2 regions of the Telluria sp. RT2P19 genome follow, and region 2 is predicted to be linked to the other one. Evidence: predicted binding sites of a transcription regulator. Region 2 holds the regulator's gene; the other holds the start of a gene.
The links. The regulator FNR, encoded in region 2, switches genes on or off when oxygen is low (the NO sensors DNR and NnrR bind a similar motif). The targets are predictions, from matches to a motif close to TTGATNNNNATCAA.
Positions count from the first base shown of each region.

Region 1: the regulator FNR is predicted to act here: its motif matches at 2,160-2,173, upstream of ccoN (cytochrome-c oxidase, cbb3-type subunit I).

Region 1 is NZ_JCASIL010000011.1:7,831-16,307, forward strand. Features, by position in the region: gene ccoO (cytochrome-c oxidase, cbb3-type subunit II) at 1-613, opposite strand, end outside; gene ccoN (cytochrome-c oxidase, cbb3-type subunit I) at 632-2,092, opposite strand; gene AC56KW_RS14620 (TraR/DksA family transcriptional regulator) at 2,335-2,733, shown strand; gene ccoS (cbb3-type cytochrome oxidase assembly protein CcoS) at 2,835-2,990, opposite strand; gene AC56KW_RS14630 (heavy metal translocating P-type ATPase) at 2,993-5,515, opposite strand; gene AC56KW_RS14635 (sulfite exporter TauE/SafE family protein) at 5,512-6,297, opposite strand; gene hemN (oxygen-independent coproporphyrinogen III oxidase) at 6,305-7,765, opposite strand; gene AC56KW_RS14645 (methyl-accepting chemotaxis protein) at 7,865-8,477, opposite strand, start outside.
Region 2 is NZ_JCASIL010000003.1:431,322-439,798, reverse strand. Features, by position in the region: gene AC56KW_RS06230 (penicillin-binding protein 1A) at 1-2,183, opposite strand, end outside; gene AC56KW_RS06225 (SDR family oxidoreductase) at 2,388-3,434, shown strand; gene AC56KW_RS06220 (hypothetical protein) at 3,741-4,076, opposite strand; gene AC56KW_RS06215 (cupin domain-containing protein) at 4,027-4,464, shown strand; gene AC56KW_RS06210 (DMT family transporter) at 4,556-5,497, opposite strand; gene AC56KW_RS06205 (helix-turn-helix transcriptional regulator) at 5,559-6,317, opposite strand; gene fnr (fumarate/nitrate reduction transcriptional regulator Fnr) at 6,323-7,084, opposite strand; gene AC56KW_RS06195 (cytochrome ubiquinol oxidase subunit I) at 7,309-8,477, shown strand, end outside.

The DNA of each region.
Region 1 (8,477 bases), on a different contig from region 2:
AGTTCCTTGTCTTGATCTGGGTGCCCAGGCCCTGCAGGTAGGCGACCAACGCGTCCTGCTCGGTCTTGTCGACCAGGTCCTGGGGCGCGAGTGCGATCTCGTCGTCCGTATAAGGCACGCCGACGCGCTGTAGCGCGCGCATCTTCGGCATGATCTCGCCCGGCACCAGCCTGGTGCTCGCCAGCCACGGATAGGCCGGCATGTTCGACTCGGGCACCACGTCGCGCGGATTGTCGAGGTGGGTGCGGTGCCATTCGTCGCTGTAGCGCCCGCCCACTCGCGCGAGGTCGGGGCCGGTGCGCTTGGAGCCCCACTGGAAGGGATGCTCGTAGACCGACTCGCCGGCCACCGAGTAGTGGCCGTAGCGCTCGGTCTCGGCGCGGAATGGACGGATCATCTGCGAGTGGCAGCCGTAGCAGCCCTCGCGGATATACACGTCGCGGCCGGCCAGGCGCAGCGGCGAATACGGTTTCAAGCCGGCGACCGGTTCGGTGGTCGACTTCTGGAAGAACAGCGGCACGATCTCGACCAGGCCGCCGAAGGAGATGACCAGCAGGACCAGGCCGATCAGCAGCCAGACATTCTTCTCGATCCACTCATGGGTGAATTTCATTGCACACTCCTGATTTCTTTAGGCTGGGACGACGTGCTCGGCGTCAATCACGCCGCGCGGATTCTTCGGCTCGAACGGAATCGGGACGTCGACGCTCTTCGTGCCGCGCATCGTCATCCAGGTGTTCCAGGCCATCAGCACCATGCCGGTCAGGTACAAGGCGCCGCCGGTCACGCGGATCACGTAGTAGGGATAGGTCGCCTTGACGCTTTCTGCGAAGGTATAGGTCAGCGTGCCGTCGGCGTTCACCGCGCGCCACATCAGGCCCTGCATCACGCCGGCGATCCACATCGAGGCGATGTAGAGCACGACGCCGATGGTCGCCACCCAAAAATGGGTCTCGACCATCGCTACGCTGTACATCTGCTTCTTGCCGGCGACGCGCGGGATGATGTAGTAGATCGAACCCATCGTGATGAAGCCGACCCAGCCCAGGGCGCCGGCGTGGACGTGGGCGACGGTCCAGTCGGTGTAGTGCGACAGCGCGTTGATGGTCTTGATCGACATCATCGGGCCCTCGAAGGTGGCCATGCCGTAGAACGACAGCGAGACGATCATGAACTTGAGCAGCGGGTCCGAGCGCAGCTTGTGCCAGGCGCCCGACAGGGTCATGATCCCGTTGATCATGCCGCCCCACGACGGCGCCAGCAGGATGATCGAGAACACCATGCCCAGCGACTGGGTCCAGTCGGGCAGCGCGGTGTAGTGCAGGTGGTGCGGGCCGGCCCACATATACGTGAAGATCAGCGCCCAGAAGTGCACGATCGACAGGCGGTACGAATACACGGGGCGCTCGGCCTGCTTCGGGATGAAGTAATAGACCATGCCCAGGTAGCCGGCGGTCAGGATGAAGCCGACCGCGTTATGGCCGTACCACCACTGGATCATGGCGTCCTGCACGCCCGAGTACACCGAATACGATTTCATCAGCGAGGCCGGCGATGTCATGCCGTTCACGATGTGCAGGATGGCGACCGCGAGGATGAAGGCGCCGAAGAACCAGTTGGCGACGTAGATGTGCTTGACCTTGCGCTTGACGATGGTGCCGAAGAACACCACGGCGTAGGCGACCCAGACGATGGCGATCAGGATGGCGATCGGCCATTCGAGTTCGGCGTACTCCTTGCCGCGCGTGAAGCCCATCGGCAGCGAGACCGCGGCCGACAGCAGCACCGCCTGCCAGCCCCAGAAGGTGAAGGCGGCCAGCCTGTCCGAGAACAGCCGGACCTGGCAGGTGCGCTGGACCACGTAGTACGAGGTGGCGAACAGGCCGCAGATGCCGAAGGCGAAGATGACCGCGTTGGTGTGCAGCGGACGCAGGCGTCCGTAGCTGAGCCAGGGGATGTCGAAGTTCAGCGCTGGCCATGCCAGCTGGGCCGCGATGAACACCCCTGCCGCCATGCCGATCACGCCCCAGACCACGGTCGCGATGGCAAACTGGCGCACGATCTTATAGTTATAGTTTAGACTGCTGTCCAAGATGCTCTCCTGAAATGACACGATGTAGTGACAGTCAGGAGTGTGCGTTCATGAACCTTGAAAATCCTTGATGTGAATCAAAATGTTCCTTGATGGATAGAGTATGGGGAACGTATGTGCAGCCTACGCTGCGACGCTTTCTTCCACGATTCCACGGGCATCGTTTTGAGCTGAATCAAGTCCAAAATAGACGGCCCGCCATCTTTGGTGGGCTTTTCCTCACTCACCAATAAGGAATCGCTATGCCGCCGCTGTCCCAATCCGTTCACGAAGAAATGGCCAAGCGCCTGAACCAGGCGCGCGAAGACCTGCTCGGCGCCGTGCGTTCGCGCACTACCGCCGACGAGGACGATGCGCCGTCGATCGGTCCCCTCGCGCACGAGGCGCAGGGCGACGACCGCAACACCGCCGAGATGATCGGCCACGACGAAGTCCACCTGGCCGAGCACGATGCGAACACCCTGCACGAGATCGACGTCGCCCTCGGCAAGCTCGACGCCGGCGGCGCCGGCGTCTGCGAGTCGTGCGGGCGCGAGATCCCCGACGCCCGCCTGCTGGCCACCCCAACGGTGCGCAACTGCATCGAGTGCCAGGACCGCATCGAAAAGGAAACGCATACCGGCCGCGGTCCGACCATGTGATTCACCGTTGCGCTGTGATTCACCGTTGCGTCGTCATGGGTGGACGGCTCCGCCATCCGCCGACGACGCCTATGCGGGAAATCGCCGCATTACCGGTTACATCATCCATTCCCACCCCGATCATCATCCTGCAGCACGCGATACGCCGGCCCTTCCAGGTCATCGAACTGCCCGCTGTCGGCGGCCCCGAAGAACACCCACAGGGCCACCCCCACCACGACCACGCTGAGCGGCACCAGCAAATACAAGGCTTCCATCGCTAATCCCTTCGCAAGCGCAGCGCATTGAGCACGACCACCGCGGAGCTCAGCGCCATGCCGATCCCCGCCAGCCATGGGTTGAGCAGGCCGACCGCCGCCGCCGGAATCGTCGCCACGTTGTACACCATCGCCCAGGCCAGGTTCTGGCGGATCACGGCCAGGGTACGGCGCGCGGTGTCGAGCGTGTCGGCCAGCGGCGCCAGGCTGTCGCCCATCAGGACCCCATCCGCGTGCAACTGCGCCAGCTCGGCCCCTCGGCCCATTGCGAACGAGACGTCGGCCCCGCGCAGCACCGCCGCGTCGTTGATGCCATCGCCGACCATCGCCACCACCGCGCCGCCCTGCTGCAGGAGCCGCACACAGGCCAGCTTCTCTTGCGGCAGCTTGCCGCCGATGGCGGTCGTGATGCCGAGCCGGGCCGCCACGGCCTGCGCCGCATGCTGCTCATCGCCGCTGAGCAGGATCACGGTCTTGCCGCTGGCGCGGATGCGGTCCACCACGTCGGCCGCCTCGGGCCGCAAGCCGTCGGCCAGGTCGAAGCGCGCCAGCCAGCCTTCGCTGTTGCCGAGCCAGACCGAGGTGGTCCCGACCGGCACCGCGGCGCGCGCCACGCCGCCGGCCACGCCGGCGACCCAGGCCGCGCGGCCAAGGCGGTAATAGCGGCCATCGACCCAGCCTTCGACACCTTGTCCGATGATGAACCGGGTCTGGACGGCACGCCCCGATCCGTCCGGCGCGGCAGTGCCCGAAGCAGCGGCGGAATCATCGGCGCAATCCTTCGCCGAATCACTGGCGGACGCGGCGGCCGCCTCGCGGATCGCCAGCGCCAGCGGATGCGGGTTGTCGGCCTCCAGCGCGGCGGCGATCCGCAGGCAGTCGACACCCGGCATTGCGCCGACCGACAAGGTCTGGCGCAGCACGGGCCTTCCGTGGGTCAGGGTGCCGGTCTTGTCGAACACCACGTGGGTGGCGCGGTCGAAGGTTTCCAGCGTGTGGGGCTGCACCGCCAGTACGCCGCGCCGCAGCAGGCGGTCGGTGGCGGCGGCCAGCGCGGTCGGCGTGGCCAGCGACAGCGCGCACGGGCAGGACACCACCAGCACCGCGATCGCTACCTGCCAGGCGCGGCCCGGGTCGACCTGCAGCCAGGCGGCATAGGTCAGCGCGGTCAGGCACAGCAGACCGAGCACGAACCAGGCCGCGACCCGGTCGGCCCATAGCGCCAGCGCCGGCTTGCCCTGCCCCGCGCGCTCGACCAGGCGCACCAGCATGGAGAGAAGGCTGTCGTGGGCGGTCGAGGTCACGCGCAGCACGATGGCGCCGGCCACGTTCACCGCCCCACCCGGCACCTGGTCGCCGATGCCGCGGCGCTGGGTGCGGCTTTCGCCGGTGAGCAGCGCGAGGTCGACCTCGGTGTCTCCCTCGACGATCAGGCCGTCGGCCGGCGCCGCCTGGCCGGCGCGCACCAGCACCAGGTCATCCACGCGCAGGCTGCTGGCGTTCACCAGCTCGATGTCTTCATCGCGCCTGCGCAGGCCAGGCGCGCCGCGCAGCCGCAGCGCCGATGGCGGCAGGCCCTGCTGCAGGCGCTCGAGCGCGCCGGCCGCCTTGCGGCGTGCGCCCAGTTCCAGGTAGCGGCTGCCCAGCAGCAGGAACACAAACATGGTGACCGAATCGAAATACACGTCGCCGCTGCCCGTCACCAGCGCATGCAGGCTGCCGGCGAAGGCGGCGCCGATCCCCAGCGCGACCGGCACGTCCATGCCCAGGACGCGACGCCGCAGGTCGCGCCAGGCGCCGCCAAAGAACGGCTGGGCCGAGTACAGCAGCGCCGGCAGGGTCAGGAAGAACGACGCCCAATGCAGCAACGCCGTCATGGCGGCGTCCATCGTGCCCTCCTCGGCCATGTACACCGGCACCGCATACATCATCACCTGCATCATCGACAGGCCGGCCACGAACAGCTGGCGGAACAGCTTCTTGCGGGCGCGCTCGAGATGCTCGCCGTGGCGCCGCGCGTCATAGGGATAGGCCGTGTAGCCGATCGCGCGCAGGGTGCGCAGGATGACGCTCGGGCGGCAGCCGGACGGATCCCAGCGCACGAACAGGCGCTCGGTCGCCACGTTCAGGCTCACGTCCAGCACGCCGGGCACGTGCTGCAGGCGGCGCTCGATCAGCCACACGCAGGCGGCGCAGCGGATCCCTTCGACCGTGAAGCTCGCCGCCCCATCGAGACCGGCGCCATCGACCAGGTCGAGCTCGGGCGCGTTCGCGGCGTCGAGGTCGGCCTGGGTGGCGTAGGCGGTGCGGCTCGCATAGTAGTCGGCGAAGCCGCCGTCGACGATGGCCTGGGCCGCCGCCGCGCAGCCCGGGCAGCACATCTGCTGGACAATGCCGCCGATCGTGGCGTGCCAGTTGCCGGCTTGCGGCACCGGCAAGCCACAGTGGAAACACCCGGCGGGCAACGGGCGCGGCGCGGCGCCATCGGCCGCGGAGCGCACCGCTTCTTCAAGTACCGCACTCATACCGATCTCCCCACGCTCAGGCACAGCTCATGCATCCAGCCCGGCGGCAGGCCGCCGGCGGCGCGCGCCAGGCCGAGGATGCCGAAGGCCAGGATCGTCAATCCGCAGCCGAGGCGCAGCGCGCGCCGCGCCATCAACGCACGCAGCCGCGCGCCCGCCAGGCCCAGCGCGAACAGCATCGGCAGCGTGCCCAGGCCGAAGGCCAGCATCACGCCCGCGCCTCGCGGCGCCGAGCCGCTCAGCATTGCCGTAACCAGCACGCTATAGACCATCCCGCACGGAAGCCAGCCCCACAGGGCGCCGAGTGCGAACATGCGCGCGCCGCTCGCGTCGGAACCCGGTGCGTTCACGCGCCGCAGCAGCGGCGACACGCGCCGCCACAGCGCCTGGCCAAGCTGCTCGACCCTGGCCAGGCCGCGCCAGGCGTCCATCAGGAACAGCCCGAGCGCCACCAGCATCAGGTTCGCGGCCCAATAAAGAAGCGCCTGCAGCGCCGGCAGCGGTGCGAGCGATGCGGCGCCGCCGGCGAATCCGCCGGCCAGCGCGCCGGCCGCCATATAGCTGGCAATACGGCCCGCGTTATAGGCTCCCACATGGCCGAGCGACGCCGGGCCGGCCGCCGTCACGCTGCGCACCGCCAGCGGGAAGGCAGCTGCATGCAGCGCCGGCGCCTGCCTGCGTGGCAGCGACAGCGCGCCCACGATCCCGCCGCACATGCCGGCGCAGTGCACGCTGCCCGCCAGACCGACGAGAAACACCGGAAACAGGCTGATGCCGCTCATGGATCGCCTAGACGGTCCGCGAATGGCGCGGACCCTCGCCAGGCCGTGCGAGATAGCGGTCGAACGCCATGCACACATTGCGGATGAGCAGCCGTCCTTTCATCGTCACGGTGATCCACTCTTTGTCCACCTGCACCAGACCATCGTCCTGCATCTTGCGCAGCGCCGCCAGCTCGCCGGCGAAATGCTGTTCGAAGACGATCGGGAAAGCCTGCTCGATGGCCGGGATCGACAACTCGAACTGGCACATCAGCTTCTGGATGATCGCGCGGCGCAGCGCATCGTCCATCGACAGCCGGATGCCGCGCTGCACCGGAAGCTCGTTCTGGTCGATCAGCTCGTAGTATTCGTCGAGCGTCTTGACGTTCTGGCTGTAGGTCGCGCCCACCGCGCCGATGCTCGACACCCCGCAGGCCACCAGGTCGGCGTCGGCGTGGGTCGAATAGCCCTGGAAGTTGCGGTGCAGGCGGCCCTGGCGCTGGGCCACGGCCAGGTCGTCTTCCGGCTTGGCGAAATGGTCCATGCCGATGTAGACATAGCCGGCCGCGCCGAGGCGCTCGATGCACAGCTGGAGCATCTGGAGCTTGGTGTCGCTGTCCGGCATGTCTTCTTGCAGGATGCGCCGCTGCGGCTTGAACAGGTGCGGCATGTGGGCATAGTGATAGACCGAGATGCGGTCCGGGCTGGCCGCGATCACCTTGTCCATGGTTTGCGCCATGGTGGCCAGGGTCTGCTTCGGCAAGCCGTAGATCAGGTCGATGCTCACCGAACGAAAGAGCGCGGCGCGCGCGGCGTCGATGATGGCCACCGTCTCGGCCTCGGGCTGGACCCGGTTGACCGCCTTCTGCACGTCCGGATCGAAGTCCTGCACGCCCAGGCTGATGCGGTTGAAGCCCTGGCGCCGCAGGCTGTGCACGCGCTCGGCCGACACGGTGCGCGGGTCGACCTCGATCGAATATTCGCCGTGCTCGTCCGGCGCGAAGCTGAAGCAGCGGCGCAGGTGCGCCATCAGTTCGCCCATCTGCTCGTCGGACAGGTAAGTAGGGGTGCCACCGCCAAAGTGCAGCTGCTCGACCTCGTTCATTCCAGCGAACAGCAGGCCCTGCATCTCGACCTCGCGCTTCAGGTAAGCCAGGTAGGTCGCCGCCTTGTCGCGGCGCTTGGTGACGATCTTGTTGCAGGCGCAGTAGTAGCAGACGCTCTCGCAGAACGGAATGTGCAGGTACAGCGACAACGGCCGCTTGCCGCGCGTGCGCACACTGGCCACCGCGTGCAGGTAGTCCCGGTAGCCGAAGTCGGCGCTGAAGCGGTCGGCAGTGGGGTAGGAGGTATAGCGGGGGCCGGACTTGCCGAGCCTGGCCAGCAGGTCGCCATCGAATTCGACGACCGGATGGAGCACGACGGCGGATGGGGACGGCAATCGGGTAGGGGCCGGCGCGAGGGACGCCGCTTGCGCTTCGACGAGCATGACGATGGTACTCCAGCTGCTGGCCACCTTGCGGAAATGCAAAGTGGCACGATTAGCTGTCAGTTTATTGATCCGTTTCGAACGAAACCTTGATTTGCATCAAATATGGCCGAGTCTGCTTAAGTCCGCCTTGCTTGAAGATCCGGCAGTATCGAACTTGAATACCGACAGGGCCAGCGACAGCCTTGCCGCCTCGTCGGCCACGCTGCTTGACGACAGCGCCGATTCCTCGACCTGGGCGGCATTCTGGCGCGTGATCGCATCGAGCTCGGTCATGGCCGCATTCACGCCCAGGATGTCCTGGGCCTGCTCGCGGCTGGCAGTGGAGATCGCGCTCATGATGGCGGCCGCCTCGGCCACCTTGCCGACCACTTCGCGCATGGTCTGGCCGGCCTGGCCGACGAGGTCCGTCCCCTCGCCCACGTGGCCGCTGGAGACGGCGATCAAGCCCTTGATTTCCTTGGCCGCCCCGGCCGTGCGCTGGGCCAGGCTGCGCACCTCGCCGGCCACGACCGCGAAGCCGCGGCCCTGCTCGCCGGCGCGGGCCGCTTCCACCGCCGCGTTCAGCGCCAGCAGGTTGGTCTGGAAGGCGATGCCGTCGATCAGGCCGATGATGTCGCCGATGCGGTGGGCCGAGCCGCTGATCTTGTCCATGGTCTGGCCGACCTGGCTGACCGCCGCCCCGCCCTGCCCGGCCACCATGCTCGCGGCC
Region 2 (8,477 bases):
TACTCGGCATACACCCAGTCGCCCCCGGCGCGCGCCACGCCCTCGGGCGGCAGCGGCTCGTGCTGCGGCTTCTTCGCCAGCGCGACGCGCATGAAGTCCACCCACATCGGCAGCGCCAGAGTGGCGCCGAACTCGCTCCCGCCGAGCGAGCGCGGTTCGTCATGGCCCATCCAGGCCACCGCGGCCACCTTGCCGCCATAGCCGGCGAACCAGCCGTCGACCGCGCCGCTGGTGGTGCCGGTCTTGCCGGCCAGGTCATGCCGCTGCAACTGGCGCGACGCCGCCGCCGCGGTGCCGACCCGGGTCACGTCGCGCAGCATGCTGTCGACGATGAAGGCGTTGCGCTCGTCCAGCACCCGCGCGCTGGCCTGGCGCGGCTGCGGCGCGACCTGCTCATGCAGCACCTTGCCGTCGCCATCCTGGATGCGCGCGATCAGCCACGGTTCGACCCGGTAGCCGCCATTGGCCAGCACCGCGTAGGCAGCCGCCATCTGCAGCGGCGTGACGGCGCCGGTGCCCAGGCCGAGCGTCAGGTTGCGCGGCTGGCGCGAGGCGTCGAAGCCGAAGCGGGCCAGGTGCGCGCGGGCATAGTCGACGTCCAGCGCGCGCAGCATGCGCACCGTGGGTACATTGCGCGAGTGCGACAGGGCATGGCGCACCGTGACCGGGCCCTCGAACAGCTTGTCGTCGTTGCGCGGCGACCAGTTGGCGTAGGCCTTCTCGCCGCTGAAGTCGAGCGGTTCGTCGAGGATCTGCGTGCCGGGGAAGAAGCCGCGCTCCAGGCCCGCCGAATACACGAAGGGCTTGATGCTCGACCCCGGCTGGCGCCATGCCTGGGTCACGTGGTTGAACTTGTGCAGCGAATAGTCGAACCCGCCGACCAGGGCGCGGTAGGCGCCCGTTTCGGTGTCGAGCGCCACGAAGGCCGCGGCCACGTCGGGTAGCTGGGCGATCGCCCATGCACCGCCAGCGGGCCGGGAGAGACGGATGACGGCGCCGGGCGCCAGTTTCACGCCCGGCCTGGCCTTGGCCGACAGGGCGCCGGCGGCGAGGGCCAGGCCCGCTCCGGTGATCTCGACCTGGTCGCCATTGGCCAGGGCGGCGCGCACCCGTTTGCCGGACGCCGAGGTGACGACCGCCGCCGCCAGGCCGTCGACTGCTGGACGCTGGTGCAGGGCGGCCGCGATCGCGTCCCCGCGTTCTGCGGCGCCGGCCGGCAGGATAATGCGCGCCTCCGGGCCGCGGTAGCCATGGCGGCGGTCGTAGGCGAGCACGTTGCGGCGTACCGATTCATGGGCGGCGTCCTGCTCGGCGGCGACGATGGTAGTGGTGACCGTGACGCCGCGCTCGTAGGCGGCCTGCCCCAGGCGCGCATGGACGGCCTGGCGCGCGATCTCGGCGACCCAGGCCGCGCGCGGATTCAAGGTCGCGCCATAGCTGCGCACCTGGACAGGCTCGGCCAGCGCGCGGCGGTACTGCGGCTCGCTGATCATCGCCAGCTCGCGCATGCGCCGCAACACGACCTGCTGGCGCTTGCGCGCCGCCTGCGGGTTCGACACCGGATTGCTGCTGGACGGGTTCCGGGGCAGGCCGGCCAGCATCGCGATCTCGGCCAGGGTCAGCTCGGGCAGCGGCTTGCCGAAATAGGTGCGCGCGGCGCTGGCGAAACCGTAGGCGCGCTGGCCCAGGTAGATCTGGTTCAGGTAGACTTCGAGGATCTGGTCCTTGGTGAGCGCCTTCTCGATCTTGTAGGCCAGCGCGACCTCGGTGAGCTTGCGCGGCAAGGTCTTGTCGCGCGACAGGAAGAAGTTGCGCGCCACCTGCATCGTGATGGTCGACGCGCCCTGGCTGCCGAAGTCGCCGATATTGGCCCTGGCGGCGCCCAGCGCCCGGATCCAGTCGACGCCGCCGTGCTCATAGAAGCGCGTATCCTCGATGGCCAGCACGGCCGACTTCATCAGCGCCGGCACCCTGGCGATCGGCATGAACTCGCGCCGTTCGGCGCCGAATTCGCCGATCAGGACCTTGTCGGCGGTATACACGCGCAGCGGGATCTTCGGACGGTAGTCGGTGACGGCCTTGATGTCGGGCACCTCGGGCAGGATGGAGGCGCCGGCCATGCGCGGGCCGGTCGCGAGCAGCAGGACGGAGAGCAAAACGAGAAGAGGGCGGCGTGGTTTCATGACTGGCTTCGTGGATGGTTGGTCGATCGGGGCCGATCTTACTGTCGCGCGGCGGCCCGGTCATGCGAAAAGACCAAGGTGGCGCGTCATGCGCCGGCGCGGTGCGGCTGGCGCTACCGCAAGCGTCAGCGGCGCACGTTCCGGACGCCGCCCGGCACCCCGAACGGCTATTCTTCCGCCCTTTGAAACCCACCGGAGATATGCATGAGCACCAGGTATAGCGCGCTGGTCGTCGGCGCCAGCGGCATCATCGGCAATGCGGTCGTGCGCGAGCTGCATGGCAGGCCGGACTGGCAGGTGCGGGCCTTGCCGCGCACCTTGGTGGACGGCGTCGAGGCCATCAGGGTGGACCTGACCGACGCCCAGGCCACTACCCGCGCGCTGGAAGCGGCGCGCGACACCACCCATGTGTTCTACGCCGCGCTCAAGGGCGGCGCCGACCTGCTCGACGAGGAGCGGATCAATGGCGACATGCTGCGCAACCTGCTCGATGGCCTGAAGGCGGTCGGCGCCCCGCTCGAACGGGTGGTGCACTACCAGGGCGCCAAGGTGTACGGGGTGCACCTCGGTCACGTCCGGGCGCCGTTCTATGAAGACGATCCGCGCCACATGACGCCCAACTTCTATTATGCCCAGGAAGACCTGCTGCGCGAACGCGCCACCGGCGGCGACTTCGGCTGGTCGATCCTGCGGCCCGACGTGGTCGTGGGCGACATCGCCGGCAACCCGATGAATATCGCGATGGTGATCGGCATGTTCGCCGCGCTCAGCAAGGAGGCCGGCGCACCGCTGCGCTTTCCCGGAACACACAAGGTGTATTCGGGCGTGCTGGCGCAGACCACCGATGCCGACTGGATGGCGCGCGCCAGCGTCTGGGCGGCGCTCGAGCCGGCGGCGCGCGGCGAAGCCTTCAACCTGGTCAACGAACCTTTCCGCTGGGAGCGCGTGTGGCGCCAGGTGGCGGCGGCGTTCGCCATGGAAGTCGGGCCGCCCCAGCCGTTTTCGCTGGCCAGGCAGATGCCCCTGAGGGCAGCGGCGTGGGAAGGGCTGGTGCAGCGCCGGGGCCTGCAGGCGCTGCCTTACGAGAAGCAGGTCGGATGGTGGTTTGGCGACTTCGTGTTCAACACCGAGTTCGACATGGTGTCGGACATGGGCAAGATCCGGCGCGCCGGCTTTACCGAGGCGGTGGAACCCGGCGCGACCATCGTGGCGGCCATCGAGCGCCTGCGCGCCGCCAGATGGCTGCCTTGAGCGGGCGAAGGCGGCGCCGGGCCGTGGCGTGCGACTTCATGGAGCAGGGCTGCTTTGCGCGCCTGTCCGTCGGGATGATATTGCCGCCCCGGCGCTTCGTGGGATCACCATTGTCGGCCTTGCTGTCTTGGCTTCGCAGCGTGGTAGTGCACAGTGTCCACCTGGACGGCACGAAAGCCGGGGCGCCCCTGTACGAGCGGCCTGGATTGCGTGAAATGCCACCGTCGCTGCGCTATTTCCGGCATGGCACGTGAAGTGGTCACGCGCGCGTGCCCGCATGCACGCCGAGGATCTCGCTGCAGCGTGTCAACCCGACCGGGCATGGTGGGGACGGACCGCCGTGTCTTCTTGCAGCGGCGCTCGGATCGTTACGGGGACGATTGCTCTGTCATGGAACAAGTCGGCGTCATCAAGGGCTACGTTCTGGGTCGCCGGCGCGGCGCCAGGCCCTTGATCGGCCCATGGTGCGCCGTCACGCACGTCGACGAACCGCAAGCGTTGCTTGACGCGCCCGCGGAACCCGGCGTCCCGGTCGAGGTTCATGCTGGCGTCCTCTCCCTTTCGTGAAACCGCAACCTGCTGATCGCCGCCGATGATTCCTGAAACCGATTCAGAAGAGCTGATCTCGCTCCGGAGGCTCATGCCTCATCCTGAAGGAGGCCACTTCAGGGAAACATATCGAAGTCGACACCGCGTGACCAGGGTGAGCGACGCGGTCGGCCGCTCTGCCTCCACTGCGATCTATGACCTCCTGCGCGGAAAGGAAAGGTCGACTTGGCACCGAAGCCAATCGGACGAAATGTGGCATTTCTCTGATGGTGCACCACTGCACATCCATGTCCCGGAGCCGGATGGCGGCCTTGGCATGGTCAGGCTCGATAGGCCGATGCGCCATGAGGGCGCCACTTTTCAGGCACTGGTCCCTGCTGGACGCTGGTTCGCCGCTGAATGTGAAGACCTCGGGGGCCACGGCTTGGTCGCTGTACCGTCGCCCCCGGCTTTGAATTCGAGACGTCGGGATCGCGGATGAGAGCATCCTCAGAGAACACTGGCCCGAACATGGAAGGCTGATCGCACGCCTGACGCAAAAAAGGACGACAGGCATGGATTTCCCGGCCATCCTAGCGTTCCAAGCGTGCGCCGCGGTGCGCGGACGCGCACGACATCACGCCGCCCACCAGCAACACCAGGGCGGCCGTCTCGAAACCCGTCGGCCAGCGCGCCTCCCATAGAAAGCCGTACAGGGACGCGAAGACGGTCTCGAACACGATCATCTGCCCCATCAGGCTCAAGGGAAGAGCGCGGCTGGCATGGTTCCACAAGGCGTTGCCCACCACCGAGCACAGGACGGCGACGGCCGTCACCAGCGCGCCGAATGTCATCCACGCGGCAACGCCATGGTCTCCCGGCGCCAGCACGAAGGCCGGCACCGCCAGCATCAGCGCCATCAGCCCGGTCACCACGCCCACCAGCAGGTTCCACTCATGCGGCGAGACACTCTCGATGCGCGCCAGCCAGCGGCTGTTATGCAGCGCAAAGATCGTCCACGACACCAGCGCACCGACGGCGCAGGCCAGGCCTGCCAGGGAAGCGGAACCGGCGCCCGACAGCGACTGCCAGCCGATGCACGCCAGGCCCGCGCTGCTCAGTAGCAGCGACGGCAGCAGCCGGCGCAGCGGCACCCCATGACGGTCGCGCGCGCCCACCAGCGTGAGCGCGATCGGCAGCAGCCCGATCACGATCGACACCATGGCCACGCCGCCTTGCTGCACCGCGTTGGCCAGGAACAGGTAATAGACGATGTTGCCGGTCAGGCCGAGGCCGACCAGGGTACGCCAGGCCTGCCAGTCGAGATGGCTGCGCAGCCGCCTCCAGGCCGGGTAGATGAGGAGGGCGGCGACCAGCCCGTAAGCGAGGTAGCGCCCGGCGGCCAGCTGGATCGGCAGGAATGCGGGCGCCAGTGCCGGCGCCAGGAAGACCAGGCCCCATAGCGCGCCGGCGGCGATCCCGGCGCCGACGCCGGCCAGGATGGAAAGACCGGTCGCGCCGGTGGTGGTGTGCATGTGAATCTCCTTCGATGAACGGAGATTGTCGATGCTGGAGCAGCGGTTGTCCTGGCCGGAACTACTGCGGGTTTGACGCGCTCTCCCGACTTGCGCGCCGATAGGCGGCGGGCGTGGCGTCGCAAGCGCGGCGCATGGCGCGCGTCAGGCTGGTCTGGTCCGAGAAACCGCAGGCGAGCGCGATATCGGCCACGCTGCGGCTGGTGCCGGCCAGCAGGCCGCGTGCGCGATCGAGGCGGCAGTCCAGCAGCCAGGCATGCGGCGTTCGGCCAAGCTCTTCGCGAAACACGGCGTGCAGGCGGCTCACGCTCAGGTTGGCGGCGCGCGCCATCGATTCGGTGCTCCAGTCCAGACCGGGCGCGGACTCGATGCGCGCCAGCAGTACGGCCAGGCGCGAGCTGGCGCGCGGCGTATCAAGGCTCAGGGTGTCGAGCAGCAGCGGGGCCCAGCCCTGCACCAGCGCCGGCGCCGGAGCGGCCTCGCGCGCCATGAGGCCCATGAACTCGATCAGCTTGCGCGCGGGTGGGCCCAGCGCGATGAAGGGCCGCTCCAGCAGGCCCTGCCAGGGACCGTGCCCGAAGGCGGTGCGCTCGACGTCGACGATCAGCGAACAGTTGGCGGCCTGGCTCGATTGCGCATGCCAGGCGCCGGGCGCGACCAGCGCGCCGTGCAGGGGATCGAGCCGGCCGCGCCGCTCCTCGATGTCGAGCAGCACGTCTCCATGCACCGGCAGCACCAGCTGGGCGAAGTCGTGGCGGTCGCCCCGGTGCACGCGATCGTAGCTGCGCAAGTGCAGGTCGCAGGAGGGCCGCGCAATCATGGTCTTTACGCCATCGGACTGCACACGTCGGTGCCGGCTGCCAGCGCCTTCAGCTTGGGCTGGTCGAGCAGGGTGACTTCGCGCTTGTCGACTTCGAGCCAGCCCTGCTTCTTGAAGCGCGACAGCAGGCGGCTGATGCTCTCGATGGTCAGGCCAAGGTAGTTGCCGATGTCTTCGCGCGACATGCGCAGCTGGAAACGGTCGGCGGCGTAGCCGCGCGCGGCGTAGCGGGCCGACAGGTTCACCAGGAAGACGGCGAAACGCTGCTCGGCACGCATATTGCCCAGCAACAGCATGACGTTCTGCTCGCGCGTGATTTCCTGGCTCATGATGCGGTGGAAGTGGCGCAGCAGCGTCGGCACCTCGCCGAACAGGTCTTCCAGGCGCGCGAACGGGATCTCGCACACTTCGCTGTCTTCGAGTGCGACGGCGTCGCAGTGGTGCGTGCCGCTGATCGCATCCATGCCGAGCAACTCGCCGGCCATCTGGAAGCCGGTGATCTGGGCCACCCCGGCCGCATTCACCTGGTAGGTCTTGAAGTGGCCGAAGCGCACCGCGTACAGGTTGCGGAAAGGCTCGCCCACGGCGTACAGGCGTTCGTCGCGCTCGAGCCGGCGGCGCCGGCCGATGATCTTGTCCAGGCGGTCGATCTCGGCTTCTTCCAGTCCCATCGGCAGGCATAGCCGGTGCATGCTGCACTGCGCGCAAGACTTCAGTGCATGGAGATTCAGGGACGGCTCGGACTGCCGGGACAGGGACTGGCTCATGGGGATGGTCGCTTTATTCGGTACACCGGGAATTATAGACCCCTTGCACGGCGTGCCTACGGGCAAGGCAGAAACCTGCGCTAAATAAGGAACAAACAAGGAACTTTTGTTGCGATTCGATCGGCATGTGTTCAAAAACGACTCAACAATGATAAAAATGACATCGTCAATCGTGCGCGTCGGTGCTGTGCTTACCATGTGCATTCGACTTCGGGGGAGTTCATATGTTCGGCTTGACCGCACTGGAGCTGGCGCGCATCCAGTTCGCCTTCACGATTTCCTTTCACATCATCTTCCCCGCGATCACTATCGGCATGGCCAGCTATCTGGCCGTGCTCGAGGCGTGCTGGCTCAAGACGAAGCGCCAGGTCTACGTCGACCTCTACCATTTCTGGCTCAGGATCTTCGCGGTCGCCTTCGGCATGGGCGTGGTGTCGGGCATCGTGATGGCCTACCAGATCGGGACCAACTGGAGCTACCTGTCCGAGTTCGCCGGCAGCGTCATGGGCCCGCTGCTCACCTACGAGGTGCTGACCGCCTTCTTCCTGGAGGCCGGCTTCCTGGGCGTGATGCTGTTCGGCTGGAACCGGGTCGGGCCGCAACTGCACTTCCTTGCCACCTGCATGGTCGCCATCGGCACGCTGATCTCCTCGACCTGGATCCTGGGCGCCAACAGCTGGATGCAGACGCCCCAGGGCTACGCCATCGAGGGCGGCCGCATGATCCCGGTCGACTGGCTGGCCATCGTCTTCAACCCCTCCTTTCCGTATCGCCTGATGCACATGGTGGTGGCGGCCTACCTGGCCACGGCCCTCATCGTCGGCGCGTCCGCCGCCTGGCACCTCCTGCACGGTCGCGACAACAAGAACGTGCGCAAGATGCTGTCGATGGCGATGTGGATGATCCTGCTGGTGGCGCCGGTCCAGGCCGTGATCGGCGATTTCCATGGCCTGAACACGCTCAAGCACCAGCCGGCCAAGCTGGCGGCGATGGAGGGCCACTGGCAAAACACGCCGGGCGAGGCGGTGCCATTGATCCTGTTCGGCATTCCCGACATGGAGCGCGAGGAAACCCGCTACGCGGTCGAGATACCCTACCTGGGCAGCATCATCCTGACACATACGCTGCGCGGCCAGTTCCCGGGCCTGAAGGAATTCCCGCGCGCAGACCGTCCCAACTCCCTGATCGTGTTCTGGAGTTTCCGCACCATGGTGGGACTGGGCCTGTTGATGATCGCGCTCGGGGCCTGGAGCCTGTGGCTCAGGCGTGGAGGGCGAATCTACGGCAAGCGGCTGTTCCTGCGCTTTGCCCTGGCGATGGGGCCGGCCGGCCTGGTCGCCATCCTGGCCGGCTGGATCACGACCGAGGTCGGCCGCCAGCCATGGGTGATCTA